Regions from separate parts of the Fodinicola acaciae genome, predicted to be linked through region 4. Evidence: riboswitches for the same ligand, from Rfam matches in the RefSeq annotation. Region 4 holds a riboswitch; each other region holds the start of a gene.
The links. Region 4 has a riboswitch for cobalamin ahead of GNX95_RS21550 (cobalamin biosynthesis protein). Riboswitches for the same ligand answer to the same signal wherever they lie in the genome.
Positions count from the first base shown of each region.

Region 1: another riboswitch for cobalamin. It lies ahead of GNX95_RS25545 (CbtB domain-containing protein); the one in region 4 lies ahead of GNX95_RS21550 (cobalamin biosynthesis protein).
Region 2: another riboswitch for cobalamin. It lies ahead of metE (5-methyltetrahydropteroyltriglutamate--homocysteine S-methyltransferase); the one in region 4 lies ahead of GNX95_RS21550 (cobalamin biosynthesis protein).
Region 3: another riboswitch for cobalamin. It lies ahead of GNX95_RS04345 (ribonucleoside-diphosphate reductase subunit alpha); the one in region 4 lies ahead of GNX95_RS21550 (cobalamin biosynthesis protein).

Region 1 is NZ_WOTN01000002.1:2,172,588-2,174,780, reverse strand. Features, by position in the region: gene GNX95_RS25555 (DsbA family oxidoreductase) at 1-186, opposite strand, end outside; gene GNX95_RS25550 (CbtA family protein) at 215-940, opposite strand; gene GNX95_RS25545 (CbtB domain-containing protein) at 950-1,162, opposite strand; adenosylcobalamin (AdoCbl) riboswitch at 1,165-1,304, opposite strand; gene GNX95_RS25540 (histidine phosphatase family protein) at 1,344-1,898, shown strand; gene GNX95_RS25535 (winged helix-turn-helix transcriptional regulator) at 1,861-2,193, opposite strand, start outside.
Region 2 is NZ_WOTN01000001.1:1,090,417-1,092,609, reverse strand. Features, by position in the region: gene GNX95_RS05010 (carboxymuconolactone decarboxylase family protein) at 108-593, shown strand; cobalamin riboswitch at 595-833, shown strand; gene metE (5-methyltetrahydropteroyltriglutamate--homocysteine S-methyltransferase) at 940-2,193, shown strand, end outside.
Region 3 is NZ_WOTN01000001.1:949,395-951,587, forward strand. Features, by position in the region: gene GNX95_RS04340 (HNH endonuclease) at 1-499, opposite strand, end outside; cobalamin riboswitch at 808-1,008, shown strand; gene GNX95_RS04345 (ribonucleoside-diphosphate reductase subunit alpha) at 1,169-2,193, shown strand, end outside.
Region 4 is NZ_WOTN01000002.1:1,345,393-1,347,585, forward strand. Features, by position in the region: gene GNX95_RS21540 (substrate-binding domain-containing protein) at 1-39, opposite strand, end outside; gene GNX95_RS21545 (PadR family transcriptional regulator) at 132-758, shown strand; cobalamin riboswitch at 1,224-1,354, shown strand; gene GNX95_RS21550 (cobalamin biosynthesis protein) at 1,385-2,193, shown strand, end outside.

The DNA of each region.
Region 1 (2,193 bases), 830 kb from region 4:
GGAGAGGAAGTCGGCGTGCGACCCGTCGTAGTCGACCGGCATGTCCGGCACCAGCTCGAAGCTGTGGTATTCGATCTCGACCGGCACACCGGTCTCGGCCAGGCCGGCCTCCAGCCGTCGCTTGCCGATGTAGCACCACGGACAGGCGATATCGGACCAGATGTCGATTTTGATCGGTTCGTTCACGACATGAACAACCGCCGGGCGTACGCCGCTATTCCGCCGTCGCGACCGCTCCTTCGGTCAGCGGCCGCTGGACCAGCGCGCCGAACACCAGGCCGATGGTCGTCCACATCACCAGCTGCGTGCCGATCGAGGCGAGCCGGAAGTTCCACAGCACCGCGGCCGGAAAACCCGGCGGCACCTCGTCGACCGCCGGCAGCAGGATCGCCACGATCGTCGCGGCGACAACGAAAACCGCCGCACCGACCAGTGTCGCGTTCCACGCTCCGAGACGTGGCACCAACCGGCGGCCGACGTACGCGGCGGCCACCGCCAACGCGATCGACAGCACGACCATGGTGAAATACGTGACCGTACGCTGGCCGATCGTGTCGGGATTGCCAACCGCCGGCGGATTTCCGGGATACTTCAGGAAGGGCACCACGAAGGTGACCAGAAATCCGACCAGCGCGATGACGACCGAGGTCACCCGCGGACTCATCCGACCGATCCGGCCGTACGCGATGGCAAACGCCAGCGCGAAAAGTCCACCGAAGACCAGCGCGTAGACGAGCACACCCGTCGCCAGTCCGAGGGTGCTCTGCACCGCGCGGCTGACCAGCTCAGGTTCCTCGTGCTCGCCGGTCGCGGCGGCCATCGCCGACTCGAACGAGATCGCGCTGTTCACCGATGGCTCACCGAAAATCCGCCCGAAAACCAACGCGAGCACGCCGGCGGCAAGGCCGGCCAGCATGCCGCGGATCAGCAGCATCCTCATGATCGTGGCTTAATGGCAGGGAAAGCCGAGCAGGTGACGCGCGTCGTGCACGTATTCGTGCACGTAATGGCCGGAGATCAGCGAGGTTGCGCCCTCCTCCGCACCGACGAAGTAGAGCAGCACGACGGCCAGTGCCGCGACGAAAATGGCCCACGGCAGGATTTCCCTGACCGGAATGCGAATCGGCTCCGGCCTGGCCTGGGGTGTCGAGATGGCGCTCACAGCTTCTCCTCCTGGGTTGACGCGACCCTTGCGGCGGTGCGGACGACGACGGAGGGTCTGACTCGCGAGCTGAGGCTCGCTCACAGCGGCGCGACCGTGCCGGACTCTCACCGGCTTCCTCATTGCCGTCGAACGAGTGAACGCTAGGCTGCCGGCCAAGGTGGTGTCAATCGAGGAGAGCATGCTCACGTCGCGGCTTACGCTCATCAGCCACGCGCCGACGGCCGCGACACGCGCGGCCAGCTTCGCGATCGACGACGACGATCTGCTCGCGCCGGTGCCGCCCATCGGCCTGCGCGCCGGCACGTTCCTGACCGGCCCGGAGCGTCGATGCCGGCGTACGGCCGAAGGCCTCGGCTTCGCGGCGACCGTCGAGCCGCCTCTGGCCGACCTCGACGTGGCCGCGTGGCGCGGCCGTACGCTCACCGAGGTCGACCAGGCTGACCTGGCATTATGGCTGACCGACCCGGCCGCGACTCCGCACGGCGGCGAGTCCGTCGAGTCGCTGATCGCGCGGGTCGGCGCGTGGCTGGAGACCGTCGAGGGGCGTACGGTCGCCGTCACGCACGCCGCGGTCGTCCGCGCCGCGCTCGTCCACGCGCTCGCCGCGCCGCCGCGGTCCTTCTGGCGGATCGACGTCTCACCGCTCAGCCGCACGGCGTTGTCACGCTCCGGACCGTCCTGGACCGTCTCCTCGGTCAATCTCGCGGTTGGATCCGGACCGTCGTCCTCGTGAGCACGTGGCCGCACGACGAGCACAGCAGGCAAGGCGCCAGAGTGCTGCCGCACGGTGTGTGGGTGATCAGCACGGTCGGCTCGATCGCCGGATGCTGCGTGAGCGTCCAGTCGGCGATGAACACCAGCGTGGGAAAAAACGCGCGACCTTTCGCCGTCAGGTGATACGCCCGCGCGTCAGTGCGCGTGGTGCCGATGGTCGTACGCATGATGCCGAGCTCCACGAGCCGCGCCAGCCGACCGGACAACACGCTCGGAGCAATTCCCAGCGCGCGCTCGAACTCGGAGAAATGCCG
Region 2 (2,193 bases), on a different contig from region 4:
CACCACGTCGCACCGTGCTGTGACAGTGGCCCTCGTCACTGTCACACGCGGCGAATCGCCGGCATCTCGTGTTCGTCCAGTCCACAACACGAGTGAGGACGATCGTCATGGAACCCCGTATCAACCTGTTCGAGAACGAGCTCGCCGCCAAGTTCGGCAAGCGGTTCGCCAACGCCAGCATGGTGATCAGCAACTCGTCGCTGCCCAAGTCCACCCAGGAGTTGGTCAGCCTGCGGGCCAGCCAGATCAACGGCTGCGGTTTCTGCACCGACATGCACACCAAGGACGCCGCGGCGGCCGGTGAGACCTCAGTACGGCTGAACCTCGTCGCCGCCTGGCGTGAGGCGACCGTGTTCACCGAGGCGGAGCGCGCGGCGCTGGCGCTGGCCGAGGAAGGCACGCGTATCGCCGACCACCACCGTGGTGTGTCGGACGAGACCTGGCAGCAGGTGCGCAAGCACTACGACGACGACCAGCTCGCCGCGCTCGTGTCGCTGGTCGCACTGATCAACGCGGCCAACCGCATCAACGTCATCGTGCGTACGCCGGCCGGCTCGTACCAGCCAGGCATGTTCGACTCCTTCGTCGACTGACTAGAGTTGGCCGCGCAGCTGGTTCGCGGTCCACGTGTGTCGTGTGGACGGCGAGGCAAGAGGGAACCCGGTGCGAGTCCGGGACTGCCCCGCAGCGGTGAGTGAGAACGACAGCCGTCTGTCCCGTACGAGGGACGGCACTGGGTCCGCACGGGCCTGGGAAGCGACGGCCGGTAGGTGACCGGCGAGCAGCCGGTCGTGCTCACGAGTCCGAAGACCTGCCAGCGCCCGTCCCGCGACCGCGGGGCGGTTGGCCGCGACCTCGTGGGTGGGTCGGTCGGTGCGCTCGGTCCTGGGCGCCGACGCTCACCTGCGCGGTCCGCAGTGGACTCGCGAAGGAGAGCCCATGGCAGCAACGGTGTACGGCTTTCCCCGGCAAGGTGTCAACCGGGAACTGAAGAAGGCCGTCGAGTCCTACTGGAGCGGCGCCACCGACGCCGACACGCTCCTGGCCGCCGCGCGTGAGCTGCGACTGCAGCGTTTGGCGCAGCTACGCGACGCCGGCATCGCCGAGATCCCGAGCAACGATTTCTCGTTGTACGACCATATGTTGGACACGGCCATCATGGTCGGCGCCATCCCGGCGCGGCACCAGGCGGAGGCCGACCGCCTCGACCGCTATTTCGCGATGGCGCGCGGCACCGCCGACGCCGCTCCGCTGGAGATGACCAAGTGGTTCGACACCAACTACCACTACCTGGTCCCAGAGCTCGGACCCGGCACCGAGTTCCGGCTCGACGCGACCAAACCGCTCGAGGAGTTCGCCGAGGCCGGCATGGTCACCCGGCCCGTGCTGGTCGGTCCGGTCACGTTCCTGCTGCTGGCCAAGCCGGAGCCGGGCGCGCCGGCCGGCTTCGAGCCGCTGAGGCTGCTCGACCGGCTGCTGCCGTGCTATGCCGAGCTGCTGCAGGATCTGCGCGCGGCCGGCGCCGAGTGGGTCCAGCTGGACGAGCCGGCGCTGGTCACCGACCAGCCGCCGGCCGTGCTGGCGGCGGCGAAACGCGCGTACGACGCGCTCAGCGCGGAAAGGTCGCGGCCGAAGATCCTGGTCGCGACATACTTCGACCGGCTCGGTGACGCGCTGCCGGTGCTCGCCGGCACGGCCGTGGAAGGCCTGGCAATGGACTTCACCGGGCCGGCCGCCGCCAACCTCACCGACCTCGCCGCTGCCGGCGGCATCCCCGGCAAGCGGCTGGTCGCCGGCGTGGTGGACGGCCGCAACATCTGGATCGCCGACCTGCCGGCGGCACTGTCGACGCTTGGTACGTTGCTCGGTCTCGCGCAGACCGTCGACGTGTCGGCATCGTGCTCGTTGCTGCACGTGCCGATCGACGTCACGCTCGAGCGCGATCTGGATCCGCAGCTGGCCGGCTGGTTCGCTTTCGCGGCACAGAAACTGCAGGAGATCAGCACCCTGGCCAAGGGCCTGACCGACGGCCGGGACGCCATCGCCGGGCAGCTCCAAGTCAACGCCGCTCGGCGCGCCGCGCGTGCGGCCTCGCCGATCGTCCGCGTCGATGCCGTACGCGCGCGCGTTACAGCCGTGCGCGACACCGATCGGCATCGCGCGAGTCCTTACGACAAACGCCGCCAAGCACAG
Region 3 (2,193 bases), on a different contig from region 4:
AGGCGTGCAGCCGGGTGCCGAGCCGATAGAGCCGACCGGCGTCCATGTGCTTGGCGCCCTCGACCATCGCAGCCTCGGCTTCACGCCGCTGCTGGAAGTCCACGTGCGCCGGCAACCTCGTGATCACCGTACGGATCGCGTCCAACTGCGAGTCGGCCAGATCGCCGCGGCGCATGGCCTGGGCGGCGAGGTCCAGCTTCGGCGCCAACATCTCACCGGTCAACGCCATGCCCGGGCAGAACGCGCGAGCGCGCTGCACCCGGCGACTGGCCTCGGTCGGGGAGAGCAACAACTGGTCTTCCAACAGCTGCTGGATATTCTTGGCCTGCAGCTGCTCGTACGCCTCTTTGTGCTCAATCGCCTTCACGATATTCAACACCCGCGCCGCGGCCTTGCGATACTCCCGCTCCGCCTCGCGCAGCATCGCCGCGAGCGCGTCCGCGTCTTCTTCCGGCCACGGGTCACCGACTGGCGCGGTGGTGGCGGAAGGAGTGGTCATGCCTCCAATAATACCGGCCACACCGACAAAACCACGCCACCACACACATCTGTGGACAATGTTTTCTTCGCTACAAGCGAAAAGTCCAACGTGTGCGTACGAGCGCTCCGCACCAAGCACCGTTGGTCGACAACGGTCCGCAGATGACACGCAGCTCTGGCCGGTAGCCAGGCTCAACACGCCAAGCATCTGCCGCACTCCGGCTTGACAGTTGGCGCCGGAAGCCGATCGGTCGCCGTGCGTCCAGACGCATCTTGGGTCGACACGCCGACATAGGCTGGTTCAACCACGACTCGACCCCAAGATGTAGTGTCAGGCGCGTTGGTGGTTCACCCCGGCGGCCAGTCGGGGGGTGGCAACAGGGAACCCGGTGCGAGTCCGGGACTGTCCCGCAGCGGTGAGGGGGAACGACCGCCGTCATCAGCACTGGGTGACAAACCTGGGAAGCGACGGTCAGTAGGCCAACGGTGCCCCCGAGTCCGAAGACCTGCCATCGGCGTGCGTACGACCCTGTCCTGAGCTCACGAGGAGGAGCCGTCATGTCGCGTGCCGTTTTCACGCCCGATTAGCGATCGGCTGTTTTCCCTTGTCGCCGGGAAACGCCGGAAATGATCTCTGTCGTCATGAGTGTGCCGCCGCATGCTCATTTTACCGCCGTGGAGAACACGCATGTCCAAACCCAGCATCACGGTGGTCCGCCGCAACGGTGAGACCTCCGCCTTTGATGCCAGCAAAATCTCGGTCGCGCTGAGCAAGGCATTCCTCGCCGTGGAAGGCGCGGACGCGGCAACCTCCAGCCGGGTACGCGAGCTGGTCGCCGGGCTGACCGGCCAGGTCGAGGCGGCGTTGTCGCGCGACGCCGGTCCAGATCGTCCAGTGCACATCGAGCAGATCCAGGATCAGGTGGAGCTCGCGTTGATGCGCGGTGAGCACCACAAAGTGGCACGCGCATACGTGCTTTATCGCGAGCAGCACGCGAAAGCGCGAGAGAAGGCGCCGGAGATCGCGGTCAGGCATCCGGACATCGAGCGGCTCACGCTGGTGGTCAAGGAGGCCTGCGCCGGCCTGGACTCGGTGTCCGCGGAGCTGGTTCTCCAGGAAACCAGGCGAAACCTGTACGACGGCATCACCGCCGCCGAGCTCGCGCTCGCGCCGTTGATGGCGGCGCGTACGCTCGTCGAGACAGATCCGGAGTATTCGTACGTCAGCGCGCGACTGCTCCTCGACAACCTGCGCGCCGAGGCACTCAGCTTCATCGACGGGAGGCCGTCGACCGCGAGCCACGGCGAGATCACCGGTGGATACGCCACATACTTCCAAAAATACGTCGAGCGCGGCATTGAACTCGGCCAGCTCGATCCCGCTCTGAAAAGGTTCGACCTGGCCAGGCTTGGCTCGGCGTTGGACGCGGACCGGGACCTGCTCTTCCAGTTTCTCGGCCTGCAGACACTCTACGACCGCTATCTGCTGCACAGTCGCGGCACGCGTTACGAGCTGCCGCAGGCGTTTTTCATGCGAGTGGCGATGGGGCTCGCGCTGCGCGAGGTGCAGCCTGACGACCGTGCGATCGAGTTCTACGATCTGTTGTCGTCGTTCGACTTCATGTGCTCGACGCCGACGCTTTTCAACGCTGGTACGACCCGGCCGCAGCTGTCGTCGTGTTTCCTCACCACGGTGGAAGACGATCTGAGCAG
Region 4 (2,193 bases):
ATCCCAGCATGCCAACGTGATCGGCACTCGTACGCTCACCGCGCCTCCAGGTAGGTCGCCGGGTATATGCCTATGCGTCGTAGTATTACCGGAACCAACTGAGCGTCCGGCCGGAACAGGAGGAGCGGACGGTGTCGCTGCGCCACGCGTTGCTCGCTTTGCTGGAGGCCGAGCCGATGAGCGGTTACAGCCTGGCCAGGTTTTTCGAGCAGTCGGTGGCCTACGTCTGGCACGCACCGCATTCGCAGATTTATCCGGAGCTGCGGCGGATGCACGAGGCGGGGCTGATTTCCGGCCGGTCGGAAGCGCGCGGCACCCACGCGACCAAGACGATTTACACGCTCACCAAAGAAGGACGCGCGGAGTTGGCGCGCTGGGTCGAGGAGGTCACGCCGTCGCAGCGCGAACGGGACGCCGGCTATCTCAAGGCGAGCTATCTGGAATACGCCAGCTTTGCCAGTGCGCGCAAGCAGTTTGAGGCACACCGCGCGCATCACGAGGAACAGCGGCGGCGCTGGGAGGCGCACGTACGCAACCTGGAAAACCGCGACACCGACCTGCTGCGCATCCGGCTCGCGCAAAACGCTGAGCTGGCCGACGCGGTGGTCGCGTACAAGGTGCACGTCTATCACGGCCTCATCGACCGTGCGAAACACGAAGTCCGCTGGGCCACCGCCGGCCTGAAGCTGGTCGACGAGCTGGAAGCCGGATTTCGCGCCGGAAAGAAGGCGGCGCCGCGCAAACGCAGGACCGGATAGCCGGCGCGCCCTGGCGTCTGGTTTCGCGCATCCAAGTGCCTCCCGACCCGCCGACGACTCAAGATATACGTATCGAGTGACCTAAACAACGCGGTGCGTAGTCTTTGCGGTGATTTCACGCGCTATGTCCGCGGAGACTGTTGTTTATGTCTCGCCATACCTATATCTTGGAATACGCGCCGGACCGGGCCCCCGACCGGCCCGGCGCACTCGACCGATGGTGCTGCCTGGTCGTCGGGCACGACTTCCATGGCGGATCGGTCATCGTTGTTTTTCCTGGGGTCGGAGCCCCCGGACCCCCGTCCGTGTGGTCGGGTCGCGTCGGGTGCCTGCGAGTTGGCGGCAGGCCTTTCCCCGCGTCGGATCGGATGGTCCGGTTCCGTTGGAAGTGGTGCGGCGATCGTCGATGGCGGCGCGGGCGTGTGATGTGGTCGCGGCGCGGGGCTCCTTGACACTGCGGAAACGGCTGTGGTTGCGTACGAGGGTTCGTCGACGGCAGTGGAGGAAGCCGGTGTGAATCCGGCGCGGTCCCGCCACTGTTAGCCAGGCCACCCAGCCCGGCAGCCAGGAACTCCGGCCGTCGATCCTTCGTCCCGAGGCGTGGACACCTCGAGGAAGGCGTGTCGATGCTGCGTGGCGTGCCGCTCGCACTGCTCGCGGGTACGTTGCTCGACGGCGTTCTCGGCGACCCGCGGCGCGGCCACCCGGTCGCGGTTTTCGGCCGCGTCGCGGCATCCCTGGAAAACCGGATGTGGGCCGACAGCCGACCACGCGGCGCGGCGTACGCCGCAACCCTCGTCGGCGGCGCGGCCCTGGTCGGCGTCGCCGGACAGCGGTCGTGGACGATCACCGCGGCGGCGACCTGGACCGTTCTTGGCGGCACCTCGCTCGTACGCGAAGGCCGGCACATGCGGACTTTGCTGGCCGGCGGCGATCTCCCGGCGGCACGGCAGCGGCTGAGCCACCTGTGCGGCCGCGACGCCACCGAGCTGGACGCGTCCGAGCTCAGCCGGGCGACCGTCGAATCGATTGCCGAAAACACCTCCGACGCGGTCGTCGCGCCGCTGTTCTGGGGTGCCGTGGCTGGACTGCCGGGCCTGCTGGCATACCGAGCGGTCAACACCTTGGACGCGATGGTCGGTCATCACAACCCGCGCTACGCGCGTTTTGGCTGGGCTGCGGCCAGACTCGACGACCTGGCCAACTGGCTGCCGGCGAGGATGACCGGCTTTCTCGCCGCGGCACTGGCCCCGACGGTCGGCGGCAATCCCGTCCACACCTTGCGAACGATGTTTCGGGACGGCGGCGACCATCCGAGCCCGAATGCCGGCCGGTGCGAGGCCGCGTTCGCCGGCGCGCTCGGCGTACGGCTCGGCGGCGCCAACCGCTACGGCGATCGCGTGGAGATACGCGGAAATCTCGGATCCGGCAGGGC